DNA from 4 places in the Ammoniphilus soli genome. Region 1 is predicted to be linked to each of the others. Evidence: riboswitches for the same ligand, from Rfam matches in the RefSeq annotation. Region 1 holds a riboswitch; each other region holds the start of a gene.
The links. Region 1 has a riboswitch for cyclic di-GMP ahead of ABLT31_RS23060 (Spo0E family sporulation regulatory protein-aspartic acid phosphatase). Riboswitches for the same ligand answer to the same signal wherever they lie in the genome.
Positions count from the first base shown of each region.

Region 1 (7,135 bases):
CGATTATGGGAGTATTGAGCGGCAATCCTCAAAATGAACCAATGCATTATGGTGAAGTATTTGGTGTTTGGAGCTACCTTTCAACAACCAAGGGATTGGTGGCAGGATACCAAACATTTATTAATCATACAGGTGATACTGATCTAAAAAAATTTCTTGAAGACATGCTTAGTAATATGAAGCAATCAATTGACCAAGTTGAGACACTATTAAAAGCCAACGGGATTGGGCTTCCTCCCTCTCCACCAGAACGTCCAGTTGCAAATTTAGAAAGTATTCCGGCTGGGGCACGTTTTACAGATCCTGAGATAGCCGCTGCTGTATCTAGGGACATTGCAACAGGATTGGTATCTTGTAGTCAAGTTATAGGACAATCTATCCGTGAGGACATCGCTATGATGTTTGGACAGTTTCATACCGCTAAGGCTCAGTATGGTGCAAGACTATTAAGAATCAACAAAGAAAAGGGCTGGTTAATTCCACCTCCTCTACATGTTCAAACGCCTGAATTAGCCCATGTTTAGGATTGTAAATTCATTAATGCTTGTAATTAAAACCCGCAAATAAACTTTCCTCGTAACAAAAAGACCGACCCTTATGTATAGGTCGGTCTAAATTATTGTTTTGATAGTCCCGGTGGATAATAGTATGGAGGAACTTTTCCTTATAGGTTTTAATCCCTAAGTATTACGCAATGTTGCCCTTTAGCCGAACAAAAAAGGACTGCCGAACGCAGCCCAACTCCTTATCGAACAATCGAACCCCGTTAGAATAAATTTTTATTAATCCGATGCCAATCGCATACCCTGCAATTGAATCGCGATAGTTAAGTAAAAAGCTCATGAAACACAATATAATTTCCGTAAGCTGCTATGCAAAGGAAATATTCCCGATTCTTCTAAAATAATGTAAGCAGTGAACTTCCTTCCTCTTATGCCTTTACTTATTCATCTTTTTTTAATTTAACTCTAAGCTTAACCTCTTTATACGAAGGATAAGGGAGCACACTTGGCACTTGAATTAGAATGAGGCGAGTATCGTCGTTAGCGCTCGCTTCGATTTTTAAAGCACTGGGTGTAGTAGCTTCGCATACTACAAACTCTTTTGTATCTACCGATCTTGTTTCAGATTCGAAATGCCAATCCGACTGACCTTCCACGACAAGACCTGCAATGGAGTAGCTTTTGGGTATATCGCGCTCAAACTTATGTCCAGCAGGGATTATGACATCCCACATTTTAGAGTCTGCCACTAAGTGAACGGGAGAATTTTCACCCACTATGGTTTTAACAGTAACACCATCCGTTACAACAACGGGAAGTTCGTGATCCTCATAATCAGCATAGGTGGGTGTAACGTAGTTGGATTCGCCCATGAATGGTTCAAACCAAATTTGAAATCCGGAAGTACCTTCTTTATATTTTTCGGAGTGCTGAACCCCACTACCGGTTTGCATGACCTGTAAACCACCAGTATGAAGAGATCTTTCATTTCCAAGCGTATCTTGATGATGCACGGTTCCATTTAAAAGGTAGGAAATGATTTCGAATCCTCTATGAGGATGAGGCGGGAGATAGGCATCTTCTTTTGCTTGAAACCACGCCCAATAAAACAAAGTTCCCACACGGTCTACGGCTGATCCTTCTCCCGGAAAGCCAATAGGCTTCTGCTCTACCAGTTTTCCTTCGTCAAATCCTCCGGATGCCTGTTGATCTGTTGAAGAAATGCGGATAGACATCATGATCATCCCTTTCTGTTTAATAAATAAGCCCGAGTCATGTCGGGCGCACCGTTTATTGCGTTCCTTGGTGGCTTCCAATCGTTTTTAGCTAAGAAACCTAGGGAATTGTTAATCTGTTAAGCAGCAGCTTCTTCTCTTTTTGAAAGTCCCAAAGTCCTATCTAGGGAATAAGCGTAACTGCCATTTAAAGCTAGATATACAGCCATAGCCAAGAACGCAAGATCAAGTTCCCATCCAGCCATTTGACCGTTCCCCAAAAAGCCAACGGCTAATTTCACTTTTAAAGTGGCGCCAATCATAATGATGGCTAATAGTGCAGATACCAATCGTGTTCCTAATCCAAGAATAAGGGCTAATCCTCCCAATAATTCGATCGTTGCAATCACATAGGCTAGAAATCCGGGAAGTCCGATGCTTTCGAACCATCCAGCAATATTACCAATGCCCCCTTGGAATTTAACAAAACCATGAATGCTAAAGGAAATCCCTAACACTACTCTTAAAATGAATGCTCCTAGTTGATGATTGTTCATTTTGTTTCTCCTCCTGATCTATTTTTTTAAAAACTTAAGGTAAATCAATCAACATCAATTTCGCGTTTGAATTCGCCTCTATTTTCAATTCAGTAAGGTCAGTAATCCTTGCTGAATCGCGTGTTTTCAGCTTGGTTTGCTCGTTTAATGCGAGATCGCCTTCGATTACAAAGAGAAAGATTTTACGATTTGACTCTTGGGTGAAGGTGAGAGTTTTTCCTGCGTCTAACTCTGACAGATACAAGGTCAAATCTTGATGGATGAACGCGACCTGTTCAGATTGAACACGGTTCGAAACGATTGGGAGCAAATTATTTTTCAATACATTTTGGTCATACGCTTTTTGCTCATAAGATGGCGATAATCCACTTTTCTCTGGCATAAACCAAAGTTGCAGAAAGTTGACCTCTTCGGTGTTGGAGGGATTATATTCCGAGTGGACGACACCCGTTCCTGCGGTCATCCTTTGGATTTCTCCGGGTCTAAGGATCTCGGAACCGCCCGTACTATCTTCATGCTTCAATTGACCTTTTAGAACAATGGAGACAATCTCCATATCCCGATGCGGATGTGCTCCAAATCCATTGCCTGCGGCTACATAATCATCATTTAGTACGCGGAGAGAACCAAAATTCATGTTATTCGGGTCATAGTATTCGGCAAATGAGAAACTATGAGAAGTTTTTAACCACCCGTGATTTGCTGTAAAACGCGATTCTGCTGGATATACCTTAATCATGATAACCTCCTGTGTTTTCGTTTATATTTCCCATTTTAATGATCTAAACATCTCAAATTACCTTATAGCACCGCATCAAGAGAATAAGAACCTGCACCAATAAGAGCCACACCGATTACCACCGCAATCAAAACCATTTGGTACTCGAATCCTCCCTTATCACTCCAATATCCGTTTTGTCCATGAACTTTCAAAATAGCCACCACCATGGTAGCAGCGATGAGTAGTGCGCCGATAGGCGTCAAAAACCCCGCAGCAAAAAGCAAGCCTCCTACTAATTCACTTAATCCTGCAAGGATTGCCATTTGGACACCGGGTTTCATCCCAATGGATTCCATCCAACCGCCGGTTCCTTTCGGTCCATACCCTCCAAACCAACCAATCAGTTTTTGAGCGCCATGTCCCATAAATGTTAGACCAATGACTAAACGAATGATTAAAAGACCAAGATTCATTAAGACTGCCCCCTCTTTTTACCTTTTATTATTTACTGACTTTTTATTATAACTAACTTTATGTAAGTATCATACTGTGTTATACTTACTTACGTCAAGTACCTTATAAAAAATTATAATTGGAGGTGGTTTCCATGAAAGACTTTACGCTCTGTCCTACATTTGAGTCCGCTTTTGAACTACTGGGCAAACGATGGACAGGTTTAATTATTCGTGTCTTAATGAACGGTCCAGCCAGATTTAAAGATATATCCAGAATCATCCCAACCCTCAGTGATAGAGTGTTGTCAGAACGATTTAAGGAGTTGGAGGCAGCGGATATTGTAAGAAGGAACGTGTATCCTGAAATCCCAATCCGCATTGAATACGAACTGACGGAAAAGGGTCGATCATTAAAACCCATGATGGAAGAGTGTGAAAAGTGGGCAGAGAAATGGATAAAAGAAAACCCAGCCAAATAAGGCTGGGTTTTAACTTATTAATCTCTATACGAAAACACAAAAATGATATTCTGGGTTTAGAATAACTGCTTTAAAACAAAAAAATGGCGTTAGGGATAAAACTTACTGAAGATAACTGCCCAATAGCTGAACAAAAAGAGGAGCCGCTATCATCATGGCTCCTCAACTATTGACTCCGTTAGCAAATAATAAGCTACCGGGAAGAATTGTTCAATAAGTGACGATTTAAAAGGAAAAAGCCTACAGCCTTGTATTATGTAGGCTCTCATTTTATGCACATGTATGGATGGCTAGCTCCTCCTGCATCACTTGTACAATCAGCTTGTCTAATAACTGACTTAGATGGACGACTTCCGGGTGCAAAAAGTTCAATTGATGCTCCATGGCCTTATTCTCCATCTCCGCCCTTAATTGTTCGATCTCTTTTCTTATTTCATCAATAGAAACCATGCTAATCCCCTCCAGTAAATAAAAAAGATCACTCTAATGAAACTGAGCGGTTCTCTTTATAAGGAATATGCACAATTTCGGTAACCCGGCTGCCATAGCTTTTATCACCTTAGACCCGTAGGCTTTGCGTCCTCCCCTTTCGGGTGAGTATGCCATTATCGATTTGTAAGTATTAAATTTCTATCCAAATTATATCATGGGCAAAAAAGGAAAAATGTGACGGTTTTTGGAGCGGTTTCATTGATACTGCATTGTCTTGCAAGTGTACTAACATGATACCAGCAGCTAATTCTCCTACAACGGATAACTGTTCTGATCTAATGAATTCTTCGGGTTGCTTTTGTTCTGTAATATCTGTGACAAAGAAAGAGAGGTCTACCTATTCCCCTTTGATATAATTAGTGAAAGGGTAGTCCTTACCTCTACTCGTTTCCCACTTTTATGCCTTATAAATAATTCAAAATCGATTAATTCACTTTCTAATAAACCGCTGAGTTTCTTATCCGTTTTTACGACTAGCTCTTCTAGTTCATAACCAAGATGAAGACTGGAAGCAGGTGATACATAGGTTAAAATCCCCAGTGACGTGAAACGGATAATCATATCTTGGGAATGTTCAGGTATCAGATTGTGCAACTCTTCAATTTTCTTTAGCTCATCTTCCATGGGCTCTAGCTACTCCCAATATTTCATGAATGGCCCATGAAACCTGGAGAAATCAATGATGCGCGGATAGGAACTTGCTACGGTACTAACTCATTTGGGCTTTAAATCTACTTCGAAACCATCTTTTTCCTTATGGTATGGATGAGTAATAGTAATAGCGGGATGATCATTTCATAGGCCAAATTATTGAATACTACATATGTCAGTAAATAGTTGACTTCTTGAAGATTTGGCAGCGACCAAAGGCTAAAAACCAACAAAAGAAGGCCCAGCGGAAAGACGATAACTCGATAATCGGAAATATCCAACCATTGAGAAGTGCCTAGAACAAGCGCATAATAATAGGCTGAGATTTTAAGGAAAGCGCTCGCAACCCAAATCGCCATCACGAGGGATTCAAGATGTTCCAGGAAGTCGGCAATACTAACATACCGTACCGCGCTCATCACCGGGTAAGCTAACATGGATGTAAGGCCTCCAAATAGGAAAAGGGTTCCTATATTGATGATAAACAAAGTCATCATCACACAGATGACGGATATCATCCCCGACTTCATTCCTTTTTCCCGGTCCGTCAAGAAGGGAAGAAAAAAGGAAAGCAGCACAAAATGGGTGAACCAGGCCATCGGAGTAATCGCCCCCAGGAGGGAAGGCATCATTCCCTTCCCCATAATGGGAAGCATGTTCTTCACTTCCATATCCGGTATAAGCAGGGTAAAGATCAATGCCCACAATAAAACCACCACCGGTACGATCATCTGGGCTACTCTTGACAACGATTCTAATCCACCGCGCACAACAAGGGCACAGGTTAGTACCATACTGCCCATGATCAATGTCAACGGCGTTTTCGTAAGAAAGCTGCCGACGATGAATTCTCCATATTGTCTAATGATAAGACCGTTTGTTAACAGAAGAAATAGCAAAAACAGAAACCCGAGTACTTTTCCTGGAATCTGACCGAGTATGCGTCCGCTGTATTGAATGATGGTCTCCTGCGGATAGGCCTTGTTTAACTGATTTACTGTGTACACAACAAGAAACCCGGTAACGGAAGCCAAAATGGGAGAGATCCACATATCCTGCTTGGCGTACTTCGTGGTAATCGCCGGAACCAAAAGATCGGCAGTTGCTACAACTACCGGATACATGATGATTCCCATTTGCAAAGCGGAAATTTTTCCTTTTTCCAGCATGCTTTCACCTCTTTTCCCTCTTTTGAGGATACCGTTAAAATTCCTCGCTTTTTATTGCTCTAAAATTTTCCCAAAGGGTTTGTAGATCGTCATGATCAACTGCTTGGGCCCCGGCATGTCCGGAAAGAATACGAGCAGGAGGGAGAGAAGCCATCCTGCCGCTGTTAGTGCCAAAAAAGCAGCTTTTTCTTTTTGGTTTTTCTGGGGATCCAGTCTAGCGATTTGAAATAGCGCCATAAGGGCAACAATGATGGTGATCCCCAATGCGGCTACAATTTTCATTTTTTCTTCACCTCTTTTTCAGGCAATCCTTGCGGAGCAGTCGACGAACCGGGTCTGCGCACATACACTTTGGCTTCTACCTTGACTTCCACCTTGGGGAAGACATCATCCCATTCGTCTTTCATTTTCTCCCACTCTTTCGGATACTTATGATAAAAAGCCTCTGCGAATCCGAAGATGTCCGCTCTCATTTCTTTTTGAACTTTCTGGAGTGTTGATTGGATGCGATTTTCAATCTCCTTTTCCAATTCCTTTCCTACCATATTTGTAATTTCGGGATCCATTAGGCTCAAATTTGTGCCGTTGAGAACCAAATCATCTTCCGCTACCGTTTTAACGGTCATCTTCCATTTCCCATCTTCGATTTCGGGAAGCAGCTTTGTATGGGCACGAATCAGAGCTGCCGAGACATGCCCTCCCTTCGCCGCTTCCGGCCTCACCGTAATAGTGGCCTGTTCGATTTCGTCTCTCAGCCAAAGAACTCCTCTTGTCAGCCTCGCATCAATATGACCGATCATTTTATCCTTTTTGAAAATAGCCGTGCGGTTAACAAAGCCTATCGATTGCAGCTTGCTTTGCCCCTTCTGAGGCGGCAAGATGTCGACCATCGGG
Region 1 is NZ_JBEGDL010000013.1:146,254-153,388, forward strand. It holds gene ABLT31_RS23025 (DUF3231 family protein) at 6-524, shown strand; gene ABLT31_RS23030 (hypothetical protein) at 688-843, opposite strand; gene ABLT31_RS23035 (pirin family protein) at 944-1,819, opposite strand; gene ABLT31_RS23040 (DoxX family protein) at 1,858-2,274, opposite strand; gene ABLT31_RS23045 (pirin family protein) at 2,309-3,013, opposite strand; gene ABLT31_RS23050 (DoxX family protein) at 3,076-3,468, opposite strand; gene ABLT31_RS23055 (winged helix-turn-helix transcriptional regulator) at 3,603-3,929, shown strand; gene ABLT31_RS23060 (Spo0E family sporulation regulatory protein-aspartic acid phosphatase) at 4,200-4,379, opposite strand; cyclic di-GMP riboswitch class I at 4,456-4,543, opposite strand; gene ABLT31_RS23065 (PAS domain S-box protein) at 4,755-5,045, opposite strand; gene ABLT31_RS23070 (GerAB/ArcD/ProY family transporter) at 5,153-6,241, opposite strand; gene ABLT31_RS23075 (hypothetical protein) at 6,293-6,523, opposite strand; gene ABLT31_RS23080 (Ger(x)C family spore germination protein) at 6,520-7,135, opposite strand, start outside.

Region 2 (7,135 bases), on a different contig from region 1:
GCCGTTGCCAGATGTTCTTCTGCTAATGCATGGATCGGTAGTTTTATTTCAACGGTTGTTCCTTTTTTCAGTTCACTCGAAATTGACATTTTTCCATGATGATCTTCAATGATTTTATAGCAAACCATGATTCCTAGACCCGTACCCTTTTCCTTGGTGGTATAAAACGGTTCACCTATTCTGCTAATAATGTTCTGTGGGATTCCGCATCCCTGATCTATAATACGAACTAACACGAGATCGTTCTCCACATTTACTTCAATAGAAAGCACCCCGCCAGCGCTCATGGATTCGATTCCATTTTTGAGCAGGTTTACAAAAACTTGCTTTAATTGATTTTCCTCACATTTTATCATGGGAATTACATCGTTCGTCTCTAACACAATTTCTACGTTATTAATGGCTGCCTGCGTTTCAATGATTGGCATCACTGCATTGAGGATGTTTCTAATATCATGCTCTTGGAATTGCTTAAGATGGGGTTTAGCTAACACCAAAAATTCGCTTACAATGAAATTAATTCGATGCAATTCCGATTTCATAACCTCTAGATAATGCGGGTCGCTTCCTTGCCTCTCCAAAAGCTGGACAAATCCAAGCAAGGAAGTGAGGGGATTCCGTATTTCATGGGCTACTCCAGCCGCTAGCTCCCCCACAAGTGATAATTTTTCAGACCGTTTAATCAGCTCTTCGGCTTTTTTTAAATTGGTAATATCTATACATGACGCAATCACTTCGCAAATTTCCCCATTTCTCATGACCGGTCGCAAAGAGGCAAGGTAAGTAATGCCATTGGCCTCACCCTCATAAACTACATTTTCTTCACCATTCCAAGCGCGTTCATAAAACAACTCTTTCTGCGAAGCGTTACTTTGTGACAGAAACTCATGCAATTCCTTTCCGACGACTTGTTCTGGAGTCAATCCTATCCTATACAGTAGGGCGCCATCACATAAAGTGTGAATAAATTTACCATCCACCTTTTTAAACTTAAAAGTCATTCCTTGTTGCTCGCGTACTGTATCCCTGAATTCTTCCTTGATTTCATTCAACTCATTTTCCGCGATAATTTTTACTTTCTCACTGGATTTTAATTTTAAAAGCATCGGTATTCCGAGCAGCAGGAGAACCGCTATATTTATCGCTTCCCATAAGAAATAATGGGGAGCTTTGAAACCATCCATAATGTGCAGGAGAATCGAGACTGACAAGGTGAGAGAAAAAAGTCTTGCTAACCAAACCTTTTCAAGCCTCTTGATAAATGCCCATATATTGGTCTTCATGCAATCTCAACTCCAGTTTTAATAACTCTTCTTACTATTTAACCAAATTTTAAAAGAACCGACAATACACAGGTATTTCAAACGGTTCATGTTCTAAGACAAAATGAGACTCAATATTGATATAACCATATTGTTATATTATAATGTTGTTTGTTGGGAATACAGTAAATAATAAAAAGGCTTTACTTCAAACGGGAGGGATGATAGATGGATCTAAACCAGGTATCTGACTGCTTGAAAGCTCTAGGAGACCCAACAAGACTTCAAATGGTTACTCTGCTGAAACATCGTGATTGCTGCGTCTGTGAATTCACCCCGATATTCAACATATCGCAGCCAGCTATTTCCAAACACCTAAGCCGATTAAAAAGTGCTGGCTTAGTCACGGAAAATAGGAAAGGGCAATGGGTCTTTTATTCGCTCAACTACAGCAAATTTGAAGATATCGGCTTTTCATTAGATAAGCTGCCTGACCTTTCCGAGAAACTTAAGGAATTAGAGGAGAAAGGCCTCCTTGTCCAATGCGAGGCCTAACTGAAGGAGAGAGAAGTCATGTTAGCAGCTATCATTTTTGCCATTACGCTTGTCTTTGTGATTTGGCAGCCAAGAGGTCTTTCCATTGGCTGGTCTGCTTCAGCTGGTGCTTTATTGGCCCTTAGCTTTGGAGTGGTCACGCTGCAAGACGTATGGACCGTTACAGGCATTGTATGGAACGCGACTTTAGCGTTCGTTGCCATCATTTTCATATCATTGATCTTGGATGAAATTGGTTTTTTCGAATGGGCTGCCCTGCACATGGCTCGCCTCGCTAAAGGAAACGGAAAGCTCATGTTCGTCTATGTCATTTTACTTGGTGCTGCGGTTGCTGCCTTTTTTGCGAATGACGGGGCCGCTCTGATCTTAACCCCAATCGTACTAGCTATGGTTCGGGCTTTGAAATTTGATGAAAAAATGGTCATCTCTTATGTGATAGCCAGCGGCTTTATCGCTGATACTACCTCCTTGCCGCTGATTGTCAGTAATCTAGTCAACATTGTTTCCGCAGATTTCTTTGGCATTGGCTTCGTGGAATATGCGAGCCGAATGCTGATTCCTAATTTTTTCTCCTTGTTTGCCAGTTTAGGTGTGCTCTACCTGTATTTTCGCAGGAGCATCCCTGCTAGCTATGACCTGTCGCAATTGAAAAAGCCAAGTGAAGCGATCCGGGACCTGAAACTATTTCGCTTGTCCTGGATCATTTTAGCAGTCCTGTTATTAGGGTATGTTTTGAGCGAAACCTTTGAAATTCCTGTTTCATTTATCGTAGGAATCGCGGCAATCGTCTTTATTTGGATAGCGAAAGGCAGCGAAAAAGTGGATACTCTAAAGCTGGTAAAAGAGGCTCCCTGGGCAGTCGTGGTATTTTCGATCGGGATGTATGTTGTCGTTTACGGACTTCGTAACGCCGGTCTTACCGACATGTTAGGACAGGCGATCCAATGGACAGCCGATTACGGTTTGCTTTCAGCAACGATGGGAATGGGATTTATTGCGGCCATTCTCTCCTCTATCATGAATAATATGCCAACCGTGATGATCGATGCCCTAGCAATACAGGGGACATCCACAGAAGGTATCATCCGGGAGGCTTTAATCTATGCAAACGTTATTGGATCCGACTTGGGACCCAAAATTACGCCTATCGGTTCTTTGGCTACCCTTCTTTGGCTGCATGTCCTTTCCCGCAAAGACATTACCATTACTTGGGGGCAATACTTCCGAACAGGGATTGTATTAACGATTCCTACCCTGTTCATTACTCTCCTTGGACTGTACCTTTGGTTAATCATTATTTCATAAAAAAATCAAACGAATTTTAGGAGGCTCACGATGAAAAAACCGCTTGTATACTTTCTATGTACTGGAAACTCCTGCCGAAGCCAAATGGCTCATGGCTGGTTGCATGAAATAGCTGGAGACAAATATGAGGTAAGAAGCGCCGGCCTTGAGGCCCATGGCTTAAACCCTCGTGCCGTGCAAGCGATGAAAGAAGCCGGAGTGGATATCAGCCACCATACCTCTGATGTCATCGATCCTGAAACCTTAAAGAATGCGGATTACATTATTACGCTTTGCGGTCATGCCAATGACCATTGCCCCGTCGTATCCAATCCTAAAGCCGAGAGATGGCACTGGGGTTTTGACGATCCGGCTAAAGCCACCGGGACCGAAGGAGAAATTATGGAACAGTTCCGTACGGTTCGCGACGAAATAAAAGCACGCATGGAGCAATTTGCAAAAGAAGGAAAATAAATGAAAGCGAGGGAAAATCGATGATAAAAAGAATGCATGTCGCCATCAACTGCCAGGATCTAGAGGCATCCCTAAAGTTCTACCGGGCATTTTTCGGAACGGAACCCACCAAGGTAAAAGACAACTACGCGAAGTTTGAATTAGATGACCCGGCTCTGCACTTCTCGCTGAATGTAAGACCTTTTGAGAAAAAAGGTGCACTTAACCACTTGGGCTTCCAGGTGAACACAACCGAAGAAGTATTAGCTCTTGGCGAAAGATTACGCTCTGCAGGACTTCTTACGATTGACGAAATGGGTACGACTTGCTGTTATGCGGTCCAGGATAAAGTATGGGTGTACGATCCGGATGACAATGCATGGGAGATCTTTTATACCAAGGAAGACTCCGAATTTGAATCGGCTGGTGACCCAAGAGATCTATCTCTATGCTGTGCACCCGCACCTAATCAAGTTACCCCTGTAGCCATAGAACTAGGCAAGTTCAAGAAATAAATTTGGTTTCAAATAAAAAGCGCCTCTCCCCAATGGAAAGGCGCTTTCTTGCATCCTGCTCGATAGGACACTTTTTATCACGACAAAAATCGTAACACCATGGTGGAAGTAATCCCTGCAACGACTGTCGATAACAAGCTGCGTGTCATGATGGCCACTAAAAAGGTCGGCAGGGCTGCTAATGCTTCTAAATTAAGTAATGAGATTTCTCCGTCATGCATCAAAAGCTCTTGGCCGATTAAAGCCGCCATCACAGAAATGGGAACATAATTTAACCACCGCATAGCCCACTCCGGCAATTCAATTCGGCTTAGTACCATTAAAGGCAGTACCCTTGGAATGAACGTAACAAGAGCCGTACCTACAATAATCAAAAACATACCCCATCTTACTTCCATTTTTCCATCACCATCCCTACCGTGGAGGCCAGCACCGTCGCTGCAATGACACCCATACTGCCTGAGATCGCAAAACTGCTGCCCACAGCGATAATTACGGCACTTACCGCAACAATAAGATCTAATTTCAAATTGGATCTGCTTATCATAGCGAGAATAAGAAGACCGATAAACATAGCGGGCAAAGCAAAATCCAGTCCGAACTTCTCTGGATTTGCAATCCATTGCCCGAAATACGCCCCTGCAAGATTGGCTAAGAACCAGTTCAGATAGGCGGTTATATTGAGGCCATGCATCCATTTTTCACTGATGCCTCTTTCTTTTGCCCTCTTGTTAATCGCAACGCCAAACGTCTCATCTGTAAGAAGAGAACCCACAAGCATATTCCTGAACGGTGTAAGATGTCTAAAAAAAGGAGATAAGGCAGCACTAAGTAAAATATGGCGTAAATTCACAAACAAAATGGTAATAATTATAGCAGTAGGCGAGCTGCTTGCGGCTATCATCCCAGCGGCAATAAATTGAGCTGACCCGGCATAAAGAGCGATTTCCGCTATGCTAAGCCCTGCTGTCTTTTGAACAACACCAGCAGCAAACCCAATGCTAAGATAGCCCAGTAAAGTCGGAACGCAATCTTTCACCCCTTGCAAAAAACTGTCTTCCCTCTGAGCCATATGGGTTTCCAGTTGAACATTTTCCAGACTCACCCTACAACCTCCATTCAAGTTCAAACAAATAGAAAATACGGTTCACCTTTCTTGAACCGTTTCCTGCAGCTTCATAAAAATAGTCTGTTTCTCTACGAGACCTCATAAATGAGCATACAATCATGCTTTATTTATAAAATCATGTATAAAAATATTTGTCAAACACTCAAGCCTTCAAATTTAAACAATATATTCATTAACTTGACAAGGACTACCCCTTTTCTTTTGCTGATAATTATGATAAAAATAGATTATACCACGATAATAGCAAATTCATCGAAAGATGAAGACGCAAAGCCACGGGCCTACCGTTGAATAACCATGGCAGCCGGGTTACCGAAAGGAGAAATGAAAGTGAAGGTAGAAATCAAGCGTCTCGAATTGATGACAAACATTGAAGAGTTAAGGGTAGTAAAGGAAAAACTAAAGGATGACGTTATGGACCCCATGTTAAACTGGCGAGAAAGAATTGAGTTATATCAGTCTATACAAGGGATTAATGAACGAATCCAAATGTTAAACAGTAGACTCCAAGAAAACCTCGTAAGCGCTTAGCTGCAAGCTTTCTACGTCCTTTAAGATCATAAATCTCAAATAGAAAAAAGAGGGTGTCCCAAAAGCCTAGCTTTTGAGGGACTCCCTCTTTTTTCGCATAAAAAAACAAGAAAACCGTTCTCTTTGGTAATTTCGTAGTTATCACGCCAACGACTAACAATATAGCAAAATAAAAAGATTGAATTATCCGTTGTGAATGCCATTTGCACCTTCTCCCATTAATGTATGTCTTTCTTCTTGAATCGTCCTCCTTTAACATCATGGATATTCCCAATGGCTAAGAATGCCGTTTTGTCTACTTCTTCTACAATGGATTTGAGCTTGGCTTCCTCCAGTCGAGTGATTACGCAAAAAATAACCTTCTTGTCATCACCAGTATATCCGCCTTCACCCTGTAAATAAGTCACTCCACGACCTAAACGAGCTAGAATCGTGTCTCCTACCTCCTTATGCTTGTCACTGATAATCCATACGGATTTTGATTGGTCCAACCCTTCAAGGGTGATATCTATCATCTTAAACGCGATATAGTACGCAATCAGGGAATACATCGCCCGGTCCCATCCAAACACAAAACCGGCACTGCCCAAAATGAACAAGTTGAAGAACATCACGACTTCCCCAACAGAGAAAGGCGTTTTCTTATTAAACAAGATGGCAATAATTTCCGTGCCATCCAGCGATCCGCCATAACGGATAACCATCCCTACCCCGGCGCCTAAAATGATTCCTCCAAACACGGCAGCCAGAAGGGGGTCTTTCGTCAAGACGGGAACAGGATGCAATAAAAATGTTCCAATTGACATAACGCTTATTCCAAATAAGGTGGATATTGCGAACGTCTTTCCGATTTGCTTATATCCTAATAAAAGAAAAGGCAAGTTGAGCAAGAAAAGCAGATAGCCCAATTTGATACCCAAAAGATGTGAAAGGATGATCGAGATTCCAACAATCCCCCCATCAATAACCTTGTTGGGAACTAGAAAGATCTCCAGTCCTACGGCAACAAAACAAGCCCCTAAAAACATAAAAATGGCTCTCTTTAATATTTTCAGTTTTGTCAATTTTTGATGTTGAATTTGTTGCTCTGCATGCGCTGTTTCCAAACAATTCTCACTCCTTTGGGTAATGATTCTGTCCCTCTTGATAATTAGAAAAACTCAAGTCTGCTATTAAAAACGCGAGGGTAAAGATTAAACCTTTGTTTTAGTTTATGGATAAAAGAAATTAGAAATAGTTTAGCTAATCTCCAATAATTATAAGAGACCCATTGGGTAATTCCTGTGGAGAATGCAAGAAGGAGTATAACCTCACTTAAAAACCACGGACTTTCTTCTACTTATTTTATTATAGCACAATTTAACACGATCAGTTATGATACCCTTCTGACCATTGCCGACAAAATA
Region 2 is NZ_JBEGDL010000001.1:679,223-686,357, reverse strand. It holds gene ABLT31_RS03835 (ATP-binding protein) at 1-1,283, opposite strand, end outside; gene ABLT31_RS03830 (ArsR/SmtB family transcription factor) at 1,491-1,817, shown strand; gene ABLT31_RS03825 (arsenic transporter) at 1,836-3,122, shown strand; gene arsC (arsenate reductase (thioredoxin)) at 3,153-3,575, shown strand; gene ABLT31_RS03815 (ArsI/CadI family heavy metal resistance metalloenzyme) at 3,596-4,069, shown strand; gene ABLT31_RS03810 (AzlD domain-containing protein) at 4,147-4,467, opposite strand; gene ABLT31_RS03805 (AzlC family ABC transporter permease) at 4,458-5,174, opposite strand; cyclic di-GMP riboswitch class I at 5,431-5,515, shown strand; gene ABLT31_RS03800 (hypothetical protein) at 5,496-5,729, shown strand; gene ABLT31_RS03795 (YitT family protein) at 5,948-6,757, opposite strand.
Region 2: linked by a shared signal. The riboswitch ahead of ABLT31_RS03800 (hypothetical protein) and the one ahead of ABLT31_RS23060 (Spo0E family sporulation regulatory protein-aspartic acid phosphatase) in region 1 are both predicted to bind cyclic di-GMP.

Region 3 (7,135 bases), on a different contig from region 1:
GAGAAACCTTACTTCTACAAGAGGTCCGATTTTATTACGTTTCAAGGCAAACAAGCGGAAAGGTGCATTATTCTCAAATACGATGAAAAAGAAAATGCCTTCTTTGTGAGTTTTAACGGGATGAAATTCCCCCTTTTGGTGAAAAGGGAGGATCTATTTATTCAGGAAACCCTCTCCCATATTGTTAACTACTAAAGCACGGAGAACAACTTGTTCAACAAAATGTAGAGCGGTATCGGTTAGGTCAACCTCTTCTTTCCACTTATCGGATACGGAATAATCGAATCGTCCGCAAGGTCATTCGCAGGAAAACCCGATATTTTATCCAAGTCGTGTTGGAAGGATTGCCTGTTGCCAAACGAAAAAAAGACGGCTCTTTCCGTCATACCTATGGATCAGGTCGAACGGCCTGTGACATTGGAACCCAGTCGGTTGCCATTGTAACGAAAGAACAGGTCATCTTGAAGAATCTTGCTGAGCGTTCAGAAAACACCTTTTCCTACGAGCACAAGATTTACCTTCTGCAACGGTATTTAGACCGTTCTCTTCGAGCAACCAATCCCAATTCTTACAATCCAGATGGTACGGTGAAAAAAGGAAAGAAGGAATGGAGACTTTCCAAACGGCATCGAAAAGCCAAATCCCAACTTCGAGAATTACACCGGAAGGCAGCCGAAAGCCGCAAGTACGCTCATAACGAAGAGGTTAACCGATTGCGTGCGATGGGTGATGAATTGCTGATCGAATCGATGAATATCCAGGGACTTCAAAAGAAAGCAAAAGAAGTCACCATCGACGAGAAGACCGGCAAATATAACCGGCGAAAGCGCTTTGGAAAAAGCATCGGCAAACGAAGTCCGGGCTACTTCATCCAACAAGCCAAATACCGTTTTGAGATAACAGGCGGAACCGTAAAAGAGGTAAACACCTGGTCATTTAAAGCCAGTCAGTATGATCATGTATTAGATGGAGTAATCAAGAAACCCTTATCTCAACGATGGCATATCCTTCCCCATAGGGTAAAAATACAACGGGATTTATATTCTGCATTTCTTCTGTATTGTGCAGAAGATGATCTGCAAAAACCAAACAAACAACGATGTGATGAATTCTTTGAACGTTTTATCGTTCAACATGATCAATGTATAGAAGAAATAACCCTTCATCGTAAGGTCATCATGAATAGTGGAATCAAGTTTCCTTCACTTAAGGGAAAAAAAGCAGTTTAGTTCGATATCCAGGGGAGTTCGACTTCGCTTCCTTCTTCTTTTTGGAGAGAAGACGAACGCTAATGTGGTCAGTGGATCGCTTGTTCGTCGGGTATCACCCCTATTGTGAGTTCCTATCTCTAAAGTGTTTAAGTGTTCCACAGAACGCCTATCCATGTACGAATAGTGAGAAGCAATATGTGACCCATAGAACCCACAGGGCTTGCCCCGTGGAGAAGTCAGGATGATAGGGTAACTCACCACAGGGAGAGAGAAAGATGCAAAAGAAAGATATAGGGACCATTGCTGGCTTAGCCGCAGGAACAGTCATACTAGTAGCATCCATTTTAGTCGCAGGCGGTTTGGCGGGAGCGACAGGATTTGTTGATATTCCTTCCGTACTTATTGTTTTCGGGGGAACAGCTTGTTCCATGTTGATATCCTTTCGGATCGAAGGGATAAAAAAGATGTTTCCTATTACGAAGAAGGTTTTTTCTTCAAGGGAGTATGACTTGCGTAGGCTTGTAGACGATTTTGTCCGCTTGTCGGGTACGGCTAGAAGAGAAGGATTGCTGGCTTTAGAGGATCAACTGGAAGAGATGCAGGATGATTTTATTAAGAAAGGGATTACGCTTGCCGTCGATGGTACAGAGCAAGAAGCTTTGCGAGACATTTTGGATGCAGAGATTATGGCTTTAGAAGATCGCCACGCAAGAGGAAGAGCCATCTTTGATAAGGCCGGGGAACTGGCGCCGGCATGGGGGATGATCGGGACGCTGATTGGACTGGTGCTCATGCTGCGAAATTTGAGTGATCCGTCCAGCCTTGGACCCAGTATGGCTGTCGCCATGATTACTACGTTCTATGGTTCGGTTTTAGCGAACTTCATTTTTATCCCCATAGCCAATAAGCTAGCCCAAAATACGGAAGAAGAGGTTTTTGTCAAGCAAATCATGATTGAAGGAATTATCGGGATTACTTCAGGAATTAACCCAAAGGTATTGGAAGAAAAACTGACCTCTTATCTTCCTCCGCAAGCGAGAATGAAGGCTGAAGGGGAAAAAGGAGAGATGAGAAATGAGGCGAAACAAGAAAGAACCGCCTAAGGGCGCTCCCATGTGGATGACAACTTTTTCTGACTTGATGACCCTAATTCTCGTATTTTTCGTGCTGCTCTTTGCCTTTTCTGAATTGGACGCCAAAAAGTTTCGGGCTTTCCTGGAATCCTTTACGAATAATGCTCCGTTCGAATATAATCAGTCGATTATCGAATTCGACACTCAGGGGAAGATGGTTCGAGGGGAAGAAGTGAAAGATGATCCAAACGATCAAACCGGGCTGCCCAAATCGGTAACAGACCAGGAGATTCAAAGAAGAAACCAGGAGCAGCTGGATGAAATCACCCAGAAAGTGCAAGAGTTTCTTCGTGAACATCAACTGGAGATGAAAGTGCAGGCGACAAGAACTCCGCTAGGAGTTGAATTGGTATTGCAGGACGGGCTTCTGTTCCGATCAGGGGAAGCAGAAATTCTCCCTAACGGGATCCCTTTCCTTGGCAAACTGGCCGAACTCTTTCAAACGCTTCCCAATGAGATTATTGTAGAGGGGCATACGGACAATCAACCGATTTCCAACTTGGTCTTCCCCTCCAATTGGGAGCTGTCTGCTGCCCGCTCAAGCCGGGTTGTTCGCTTCTTCATTGAGAGGCATGGGCTAAAGCCAGATCGCTTCGTTTCCATGGGGTATGCGGATACAAGACCGATTACATCCAATGGCACTCCAGAAGGAAGACAAAAAAATCGGCGGGTGGTCATAGCTATCGCTAGTTTGGAACAATAAAAAAGAGAGTGTCCTAAAGCTTGCTTTTATGGACACTCTCTTTTTTATTCTCTGGTTATTGCTATTTAATCATACTCTCTACCTCTTGTTCATATAGTAGTGATAGGAAAGCAAGAGGGGGTTCTATTATGAATATTCATTTCTATCATGAATGGGACAAGCAGGAAAACGGTCGTTCGGAGGAATCATCTAAACTAGCTAGGTTATGGGATACGAACAAAGGAATGATTCTTCTGCTCTCGCTTAGTATTCTTTGTGTGTTTTGGTTTACCTTTTTCTTGTATGGAGATGATAATGGACAAGCTATGCTTGTGAATCAAGAGCATGACGGTACAGCTGAATCAATACCCGTTGCCAAGCCTGAGGGGCTTTTATACACGGTAAAACCGGGAGATACTTTATGGGCTATTGCAGGGCAATTTTATCCGGAACGCACTCGTGAAGAAGCTGTACAATTAATTAGGGAGAGCAATGGATTTTCCGGTCCGACGATCCATGCCGGACAAACTATTTTGCTTCCTTAGCCAAATGGTGAACAATTGAAAAAAATTATAGAATTGCTACAGTTTTGGGAGCACAACCTATCATTCTAGTAGTATAATAAACTTGGAGAGAAATCTAGGATGAGGGGGACCTGAGATGCAGGCTAAAGAGATGATGCAAGATGGCCTATCTGCACAAGGTATAAAATTGGAAGTGGTAGGGGATGCAATTTATCGGTTTTCTCAGTACCAATGTGAATGGATGGTCCCTCAGCACATTATAGATAGGATGCTGAATCAAGATATTGATCAAACCGTCGAGTTTATTACATGCAAGTTGTTTTATGTCGTGCGGAGAATTGAAGAATAAAAATCTGTTTGCAAAATGCCCACATTTTTGCCCAAGTAATTTTTTTGACCACAACTTAGGTGGTCAATAACCATAGCCGCAAGGTTAAACGCTAACTGTAGAATTCATTTAGTCCATGTTGGGGGCATTGGTATTGGACTGATGTCCTCTTTTTTATTCTAAGATAGGAAGAGGGGAGCAGAGGTCAACTAAGTTCCTTTTAGAAACTCTGACATCATGTCTGTTACCTTTGACTCTAAAACGTCCCAACTTGGATTCTGCACATGGTGATTACCATGATATGCATATTTTAAATCTAAACGCTTATCCAATGGCTTCTCTGAGTATATTTAATAAATAAAATAACACATTTTTTGAGCCTCTGTAACAGTTCAGAGGCTTTTTTCTATAAGGTGCAATATTAAAAACCTAACCAAAACTAACTTTTGACAATTCTAAAGAATCTATTATCAAATCATTTATAGGTATTTTATTTCCGTTGTAGGTAATAAGAAGGATTTTGTATAATAATGTGTATAATAGGAACAAACGCACGAATGATGTATTATTTTATTTCTTACAAGAAGGAGAATAACTGTGCGAAAAAAATTTGAGACTATGGAAAAATTGGCTATCATGAATGGTAAGTTAATCGATATTGGACACAACATAAGTAAAGGGAATATTTCGGACGAAGAAGTGGTTAAACAGTTGAAAGATGTTGAAAAATCATTGCATGAACTGATCGATCAGTACAACAGTGTTCAATAAAAATTTGATTGATCTTATTTCGACGAAAAAAATTTTTTTGTCCGTGCCAAATGTACTAACTACAATACCAGTTTTATGGTAAAATTGAAATTAATTTTAAAGGCAAAACCATCGAAAGATGGCGACGCAAAGCTAAAGGGGCTACATTGGTTAATCCGATTTGCCAGCCAGTTGCCAAAGCCAAAAGTCCCCTTCAATTATTATATGGAGGGTAAAAATGAACCGATATAGCAAACAACAGATTCTGCATATTATTGATTTAATGCGAATGGACTCCAACAATTTTAATGATGTGGTTAGTATGGAGTTTCGAGATCAGTTAATCAAGGATTATGGACTGACTCATAAAGAAATTGATATTATTGAGTTAACTTTAAGTAAGGCGTATAGAAATATCTATGAGTTGCTTTGCGAATAACAAGATCATTTCGAGGACATACTCGGGATGATCTTTTTGTTTTCTAACAAACACCAAAAATCCACCTAGCTGTGTAGGAGGATTCGACGGAGGCTACATGCTCTTTAAGTTCTTTTAACAATCTTCTTATGGTAGCGGTGGTTCTTTCAAGATCATTAGCGATTTGTTCAAGCGGAATATTTTCGAAATTTCTATATTTTAGATATAACCGAAGTATGATCCAGGTGAGTGGGAAGTAAGCAGGATAAGAATAAGGCACATAGCTTGTCTATTGAATTAAGGATGTGGAGTGGACAAGAGGAGAAGTAGTTCCATATTTTGAATGGTTACATATATGGAAAACAAGTTTATAAAAATTCTAAACACCCTATCTCTAGTATAAATTGCAACTCCCCTGTTGCATGTTAATGGATGTTGGTCTTTTGGCTAACATCTTTTTTAATCGCATACAGTATACTGTGTATTATATATAAATAAAATGTTCGTAATTTTTTTATAAAAAATCTAGACAAAACAACAAAATAGGAGTATAAACAATGTTAAAGGTAAAATTTACATAAGGTGAAGAATATGGATGAGTTTACACTTTATCTCAATTCGATAAACGATATTGAGGAACTTAATGATATTAAAGAAGAAATAAAAAACCAAGTTATTAATTCTGAAATAACTTGGCAAGAAAGAATTGAATTGTACCGAAGAGTACGATCTATAAACTTGCGTATCAAACAATTGGAGGATACCGTTCAACCTTGACTTTTCTAATTTTCTTCTTTAAGCAATTTTAAGGTACATATGCCTAAAGGTACTTTTTCTTCATTTAATAATGTGTAGCCAGTTGAGAAAATTTTAACTTCTGTTTTGTTATCTAGATGTAATTTGCCACATTTGATGCAAAAGTACATTTTCCCTTCAATCTCCATTTCCCCAGTATCTCCATTCGCCCTCAAATTCACAACATTCTCTATTTTACATGATAAGAATTCTTTCTTAAACAATTACTTCTTGTCAAATTCAATCAAATTCTGACAAATTGCTACTTGTTAATGGAATTGGGACACAGTCTAATGGCTTTGTGTTCTTTTTTTACTGTCTTAAAAATGAAATGCAAGCTTTTACGCGATTATTATAGTCAATTGCAATTGTAGTATTGGAGGAGTAAATGGGTATACAAATCATCTTAGATCTTGGCAAAAGTAAGTACTTAATGTGGATATACTTGAAGGAACGGGACTTTAAAAGACCATCAATGCAAGTGATAGTTAAACATTTTGGTAGGCATCCAAGAACCATTATATACACCAATGTGAATGGATGGTCCCTCAGCACATTATAGATAGGATGCTGAATCAAGGTATTGATCAAACCATCGAGTTTATTTCATGCAAGTTGTTTTATGTCGTGCGGAGAATCGAAGAATAAATACTGACTGCCCACATTTTTGACCACAAAGTGTGGTCATTTTACTTTCTTCTGCATATAAGGTAGCACATGTGGGTATCTGTGACAGGCGCAAAGCAAATCATGAAGAGGAGGAAGAGCAAATGGGTTTCTTAGACGGTTTGATGGGAAAAGCTTCAGAGGTGAATATTAATGAAGTGAAAAGGGAGTTTGCGACTATTTTAGCAAGGAATGAAGAGGTAGAGAGGGCTTACAAGCTTATTCGTGACATGTTTGTATTTACCAACAAACGATTAATATTAGTAGACAAACAAGGTTTGACCGGAAAAAAGGTAGAATATCATTCTATTCCATACAGAAGTGTAACTCATTTTAGTATTGAAACGGCTGGAAATTTTGATCTGGATGCTGAGTTGAAAATTTGGATGACCGGTAGTTCACAGCCGCTGCAAAAGAAATTTAATAAGAGTTTGAATATTTACGAATTGCAAAGTGTTCTTGCGGAATACGTGCTAAAATAAAATTCTCATTTATGAATAGGAATGCTCTCCCATTATTCTATGGAGGGCTTTTGTCATTTCATCTAAACGCTCGATCCATCTTTGCCAATCTGAACTAGGGTTTAGATACAGATGCTTGCTTAAATGAATGGGGTAAATTCATTAAT
Region 3 is NZ_JBEGDL010000003.1:440,941-448,075, reverse strand. It holds gene ABLT31_RS10040 (hypothetical protein) at 1-195, shown strand, start outside; gene ABLT31_RS10035 (hypothetical protein) at 333-1,229, shown strand; gene ABLT31_RS10030 (MotA/TolQ/ExbB proton channel family protein) at 1,487-2,314, shown strand; gene ABLT31_RS10025 (flagellar motor protein MotB) at 2,286-3,047, shown strand; gene ABLT31_RS10020 (LysM peptidoglycan-binding domain-containing protein) at 3,176-3,571, shown strand; gene ABLT31_RS10015 (hypothetical protein) at 3,687-3,899, shown strand; gene ABLT31_RS10010 (hypothetical protein) at 4,515-4,649, shown strand; cyclic di-GMP riboswitch class I at 4,741-4,828, shown strand; gene ABLT31_RS10005 (hypothetical protein) at 4,867-5,067, shown strand; gene ABLT31_RS09995 (DUF3973 domain-containing protein) at 5,829-6,017, opposite strand; gene ABLT31_RS09990 (PH domain-containing protein) at 6,612-6,989, shown strand.
Region 3: linked by a shared signal. The riboswitch ahead of ABLT31_RS10005 (hypothetical protein) and the one ahead of ABLT31_RS23060 (Spo0E family sporulation regulatory protein-aspartic acid phosphatase) in region 1 are both predicted to bind cyclic di-GMP.

Region 4 (7,135 bases), on a different contig from region 1:
AAAACCAAAAAAAGAGTAAGTATCATACAAAAAACATTGGCAGGTAGAATCATATTAGTTACAGGCACGCCGATATTAGATAAGGGCGGGAAAATAGACAAGATCATCAATATTTCAAGAGATATTACAGAAACAAAAAAGTTGGAAACGGAACTCCAACTATTGGAAACTGAACTCGAATGGTTCAAACATGAATTAAATAAACGAATCGGTAGAGAAAAAGACCATGAGGGACTCTATAACAGTGCGGTTATGAGAAAGATAATGGAGCAAATTAACCACGTTGCCAATCTTGATGCAACCGTTTTATTATTGGGCGAAACCGGTGTCGGAAAAGGGTTTATGGCCAACATGGTACATGTTAATAGTGGACGGAAAGACGAGCCCTTTATCGTGATTAATTGTGGAGCCATACCCGAAAACCTTCTCGAATCTGAACTCTTTGGGTATGAGAGAGGATCGTTTACCGGCGCTTCAAAAGATGGCAAAAAAGGTCTTTTTGAGATAGCCGGAAACGGCACCATTTTTCTTGATGAAATTGGAGATATGCCTTTAAGTCTACAAGTCAAACTTCTTCACGTCTTGGACGAGAAAAAAGTTCGGAGAATTGGTGGATCTACAACCTTTGAAGTGAAAGCAAGAGTAATCGCAGCAACAAACAAGAATCTAAAGGAACTTGCAAAAGTTGGTAAGTTTAGAGAAGATTTATTTTATAGATTAAATGTTGTCCCCATAACCATTCCTGCACTTAGGGATCGCAAAGAAGATCTATTCCCCCTCATAAGTAAATTGCTTAAGAAAACCAATAATAAATACGGAACGAAAAAAACGTTATCAGATGAAGCTTTAAAACTGTTACATAAATACGATTATCCCGGAAATATCAGAGAATTACAGAATATGATTGAGAGATTAGTTATAAATACCTTTGGCGAAACCATTGAAAGTTCAAAAATCCATGAAGTGATCGAACCAACAGCTGAAGACAAAAAACTAGAGATTATCCCTTTAAAAGAAGCGGTTGAGCAATTAGAAAGGAGCTTGCTTCTATCTGCTTTTCACCAATATAAAAGCACAAGGAAAGTAGCAGAAGTATTAAAAATTGACCAATCCACTGTCGTTAAAAAGGCAAAAAAACTTAATATTAAAATATAAATACCCCATGAGTTATCCTGGCAAAAATGAGGAAATTAAAATAGAGTAACAAAATGCAGGTTTTGTTAGGGGATTATCTAAATGAAAAAGAAGCCCTCTCAAGAACAAGGCTCTTGAGAGGGCTTCGACAAAATTCAACCATGGTCAGACCCCTACCTGAGGGGTTATCCCCCGAGGCGGGCACAGGGCTTCAGCCGCCGGATTTCGCCGACGTCTGCCTACTAGCTACGGGGCGGCTTGGTCCCTACCCCGGCTGAACTTTCATCAGCTAGTTATGCTAGCTTTGCTAGGCGCGCTGGGTAGTATTTGACGCTTACAGCAAATCCCCAATGTTAAAAATACACGTTTTATTTCGTTTTAATTATTCCGTGTAACTATTTAATTGTTATCGAAGACCCATCAAACTTAGTTAAAGAGAAACCGTTAAACTCCTCATTGTAGGTTTTCCGGTAGTCCCGAAGGATCCCAATTGCAACAGCTTCCCCTAGCTTAAGACCTTCGATCCCATCAGAGCGCCAATGAACACCCGCTGCATCGCGACCAATAGAGATATTGGCGGCAAGTTTGTTTAATTCCCCGCCTATCGTTAAAGGCGGGCCTGAGTAAGGAAGCAACGTGAGGCCATCAAAACTGGGTACCACCGGATTGGGGATAACAAATGATTCGTTAAAAAATGCCTTAAGTATAGTAACCCCTGCCCCAACAATGCAAGCGTGACCTGCGGGATAGGCCGGATGGGTAGGACAGCCTTCCGGATACGCCATAGGCAAAAGGTAGCTGCCATACTTGCTAAACACTTGGGAAATCGCCTGAGAATGAAGAAGTTCTGAATGGATCGGGTAATTGGCAGCCAATATCAAATGGTTGTGAACACGTCCTCCGAACTCCTCAGGCCGAAGTCTGCGATGAACAAGGTATTTTTGGAACCAGGCCGCTCCTAGTGCTGCTCGACCCGCCTTAGCAACCAAATCAAGAATATGGGCGGCACCGAAGGTAACAAAACCGATCTGCGTGGCTGAATTCCTATATGGGTTGCCTAAAGATAGTGCTTCTTTGGGAAAATGGAGCAGAATCAAACAAACGGAAAGAGGACACTGGTAGGTGAAGTCCTGATGAACATATTCGCCCAAATCACGGCCGTTTCGGATATATCGAGGAGTGGGGTCATATAATGGGGATCTTGCAGATGAGCCGTTCTGGATATTCAACCATTCTTCATACAAGGTCATGTGGTTCGAACCGGACACTGTAGTATGATATTTCTGAATGATCGTTGTGGCTCCATACGGTATGTCCTTCCAGAGAAATTGTGAGAGATAAGGCCCAACGATATCACCAGGAGTAGCACTACGGAACAAGGTCCCCGTAGTGACTGCTCCATTCACTTTCGGTCCACGGAAATCGGAAAATCTAGAGAGGTCAACAGCGGCCGCCTGGGTGAGCGGATTAGTGTCGTAATCTGTGAAAGGTACATCGCGGGTCAGGGCCTGCCAATATATTTCAGCCATTTCACTTGCCTCCCAAGCACTGCTGAAGGCCGGCGGAACATCGAGACCCAAATGGTGACAATCTGGACCAATAAGATCAAATACATATGCGGCTTGTGGATTGGCTAGCTTGGCAACACCACCTAGAGGGATGGATTCAAAGTCTTTCGGGTCACCCGTCTTTAACGCCTTAATATAGGCGTTGTAGGCACAGAGGTCAACCTCGCCAAGTCTATTATGCGGCAACCCCTTTGAAAAATTCCCGATTTTCTTTAAAAACAATCGCTCATCGCTATTGCATGGTTGATTAAGGAGCGGACGTTTCATTTGGGAGCGTGCTGCTTTTAAACGAACTAGAAATGCCTTCCTATTACGCTTTTGTTCATTTAATGGCCCGATTACACACTTATTTTTCTTATTACTAGCAGTTTTCTTTCTTGTCCCCATTTTATCACCTTTTCGTATGAAATATCAGTACAAAACCATCATGGGTAAATGGCATTATGTGATCTCCTTTTGGTTATGTGACCATAGAGCCTGTTGGTTTATTAAAATTAATAATCTAAAATTCTGTTCAGTATATTCGTTTCTATTTTATTGTGTATGGGTTATTCTACTAAGTTAATAACCTTATTCAAAAAAAGCTGCACACGCAGCTTTATGGGGATACAAACGTAACATCTATTGTTTGTTCAAAATAGGAAAAATATAGTTGGCGATGAAACATCATGGCCTTATCCGATCCTCCGCTTAAGACAATAATGGCATCCGCGTTCTTTGGTTCTTCCTCAAGTACTAGAAAAGATCCAGCAGACCGAAAGATAGCCAAACAAAAGAAAGATGCTGCCCATCCAATAAAGAGCTGCTGCTTTCCTTCTTCTCATTTTCTTATACATTTTTCTCTACTCCTATCAATTAATTTCCTACCATTGGTTTTCAAAAAGCTAATATACTAAATGAGGCCTGAACGCTTTATACAGTTAGACCTTGTTTTATATCACCATTCGTTACTTAAATAACCTTGTAATCAACGACATTTTTCGACTGGGGTCAGACCCCTACCCGAGGGGTATCACCCCCGAAGCGGGCAAAGTTCCGATAAAAGTTGGTTATATATTACGATAGGCTAACAAAGGAACTACCCTTTGTAACCCTAGCATCTCCCTCCATGTAACACCTCCATACGAATATCACTTGAATCTAAATTAGGCTTGATCACTTATAGATAGTCAGACCTAACCTAAAGTCTCAACTTCTTTCAAGTTACTTAACCTGAGGGGGGGTATCCCCAGAGGCGGACATTCACAATCTAAATCTTATCCTACTTCTTTGAAGCCCTAAATCCAGCTTTACGTGCTTGTTCAGTCGTTTTAAAGCAATACTCCGCTTTTGTTTTATTGTAAAACTGACCACCAGGAACGTGGTATATCCTTTCTCCTTTATTGCTTATATTACCTTTAACTCCTCCGTTACAATAACTGTATGAATGATCGTTAATTACGCCATGATTGGCGCTTGCTACTCCTATGGCTGATAATACAAATATTGAAGAAAGTACAGAAATAATGATTTTTCTTTTCATATAGCTAGTTCCTTTCTACTATATTTAAACCTTTTCCCTTGAGTGAGTATAAATTTCTAGTAAAATTATACTATATTACCATTACCTAATACATATATTATCAATTCAAAGTAACCTTTTTATGTGAACGTAATTAATAATCCTATTCTAATTATTTTCAATGTATCCCTTCATCTTCTATGTTTGCTTTCCAATTGCTGCTTATTCTTTCAACTTCAAGAAAACATAGTACAGAGTCAGAATCAACAAAGAAAGCCGTCCTTTCGGACGGCTAATAATCGAGAATTAATTTTCTATCTCACTGATCAAATTTCTTTCTAATTTTCTCTTTCTGAATAAGGCTTTGATTACTAAACTCTTCTTCAGCTTCGGACACTAAATCCGTGTTTAAACCAGCAGCTACGAGTTCATTCTCCATCTCTTCCAACAACTGGTTAAACTTTAAAGTTATATCTTCCCGAAGCTGTCTTCCTTTAGCTATTATCTCTGAAAAACTACCTTTTCCTGATAATGCATCTGAAACTAATTTGTTTAGACTTGATTTCGCTTCACTTTCTAGCTGTTTAAACAAGGGAAAGTATTTTGTTCTTATATCATTTTCAGTCACAACTTTTTGTTGCTGTTTATTGGTAGTCTCATTTTTAGCATACACTTCTCCAGATAATCCACTAAACGAGATCGCTGCTGCTAGCGCTGAAATCATAATTAATTTAGTAAACCTCATATAGGTTCTCCTTTCGGTAACTGGCTGGCTTATCCTGATATTCTGGATTTAGCCCCTTTTAGTTTTGCGTCCCTAAGTTTCCATAGGTTTGCCTTTATCGATTTGAGTAAGAAAAATCAATGAGTTCGATCAAATCACTAACGGCCCTCCTTATATTATTTTGAAAAATAAATCGAACAGGCCGTTTTATCGGCAGCTGGCTGGCATATCAGTGTGGCTGGGTTAGCCCCTCTAGCTTTGCGTCATCATCTTTCAATGATTTTGCCTTTGTCGTACGATTTATATTTTTGTCGAATTCTATAGAAGATATTACCAATACCTAAGCCTATAAGAACATATCCCATTCGTCCTATCTTTTATTCTTATGGGTAGTCATTAAGACTTAATTTTAATAGTAATAGTGCGTAGAGTCTTTTCATAGTTACCCTTGTTTCTTTCCCCCGAAGTTCCTCCTCGTTTAGGAGAGTTTCTCTTATATTAAAGGCTACTCTTAAAACGGAATACATCTCCCAACTAGAAGGACTATTCTTTGTGAACGGTCCCCTTACTTAGCACGTTCTCCCGTTCTGGGATCGTTCCGTTTCTCGACAAAATCCGGGTGGTGACAGGCACTCAATGGATATCACTCCCCACCTAGGAGAGCGGATTTTGCCCATCTACTACTTCTCTTAACGAAACGCCCTAACACAATAAGGCACTTTCTCTCCTGTCTCAGGAGAAGGACTGGTTACCTCCCGATTCTCCCCAATAAGGAATGACCCCAACTTTCCTCACTGGGGACCCTTTCTCTTATCTCTATTCTCCTCCTATGGGAATCTATAAACAGCTAATCTCTCCTTCAGGAGAGTCTATTTATATAAATATATATTTAAAAGACTTAAATAATAGATAGATTAAAAGATCTTGATGATCAGATCATCTCTTCTCCCAATCGGGGACGGCTCCTGTAGGAACCTCACTCTATCATTGTGAATCCCTTCACACAGAATACTACCATTTGGTTGGTTTTCAATTCTGCATCTTTTTTCTAAAGTGAAATGGGGAGAGTGATTCATATGGACGAGCGTCGAATGATTGGCGAGAATATTGGCAGATTAAGAAAAAGACGAGGGTATACGCAGCTAGAACTCGCAAAAAGCTTGAACAACAGTCTTCAATATGTCCAAAAAATTGAACAGCAAGGAACTTTATCTCTGAAGACCCTAATTAAGTTCTCTCACCCCCTACATACAGCGCCTCAGCTTCTTCTTCCCGACTTTTGGATACCTTTGCCTCTCAATCACGAAGACTTTCTCGAGCAATTGTACTTTTATGCAGCCCAAGCCAAAGATGAGGAACAGCGTCGCCAGATCATCCAAACGCTCAAGAAGCTTGTCCAAGAAGATCCACTCCCCTAACACCCACTTTCAGGAGGTTACCTTATGTCCACGCTTTCTACTTTCCCCTATCTTCCCCTTTATCCGTTTACCCTGTCCGATTGGCTCCCCAAGTTAGGCGAAAAAGCCTTCTTAGCTTGGCTAAACTTCCACAGCTGGAAAGATCAGCTCCACTCGACAGCCCCCACCGTTCTACCCTTTTCCCTGACTCAACTAACGAAGCGACTTAAAGTCGGTAACTCTACATTTTACAATCAGATTCTCCGGCCATTATGGAACTATGGATTGATCGATTTAAGAAAAACACCCGGAACGAACCAATGTCTCGTTACCGTTTACCTCTACCCCGAAAACTGTCCGGAAAAAGCACTCCTGCCACTGACCGCACTCCGAGACTACGACCATGACTTTGTTCCTTGTACCTCTAGCTCACCACAGTCTCTCCCTATTGAAGAGGATACGGTCGCTCCTGAACGGGAAGTCGATCCTCCTAATGGCAAACAGATTAACGCCCCCATTTTAGACAAGCCACAACCACCGGATAACGATGTTCAGCCTGATTCACGCTCACCCATCACGACCTTGCCTAAGCAACCAACCGATCTACCGATCTTCTCCCTTCCACCGATCCTCTATCAAGCCATTCAATCGAATCCCGAACTTCTCCTCCGTAAGGAAAGCATAGAAACGATATACATGAAGTGGAAAGATCACCCCCGCTACACGGACCAAGGATACTTGAATAAGATCCGGACATGCATAAGATATTCCCGAGACAAAGAACGATTTGCCGCTTATCTTCATAAAGCTC
Region 4 is NZ_JBEGDL010000012.1:9,941-17,075, forward strand. It holds gene ABLT31_RS21120 (sigma-54 interaction domain-containing protein) at 1-1,155, shown strand, start outside; gene ABLT31_RS21125 (vanadium-dependent haloperoxidase) at 1,530-3,089, opposite strand; gene ABLT31_RS21130 (hypothetical protein) at 3,301-3,471, opposite strand; gene ABLT31_RS21135 (sunset domain-containing protein) at 3,964-4,224, opposite strand; gene ABLT31_RS21140 (hypothetical protein) at 4,523-4,948, opposite strand; cyclic di-GMP riboswitch class I at 4,961-5,051, opposite strand; cyclic di-GMP riboswitch class I at 5,137-5,224, opposite strand; gene ABLT31_RS21145 (helix-turn-helix domain-containing protein) at 6,004-6,345, shown strand; gene ABLT31_RS21150 (hypothetical protein) at 6,370-7,135, shown strand, end outside.
Region 4: linked by a shared signal. The riboswitch ahead of ABLT31_RS21140 (hypothetical protein) and the one ahead of ABLT31_RS23060 (Spo0E family sporulation regulatory protein-aspartic acid phosphatase) in region 1 are both predicted to bind cyclic di-GMP.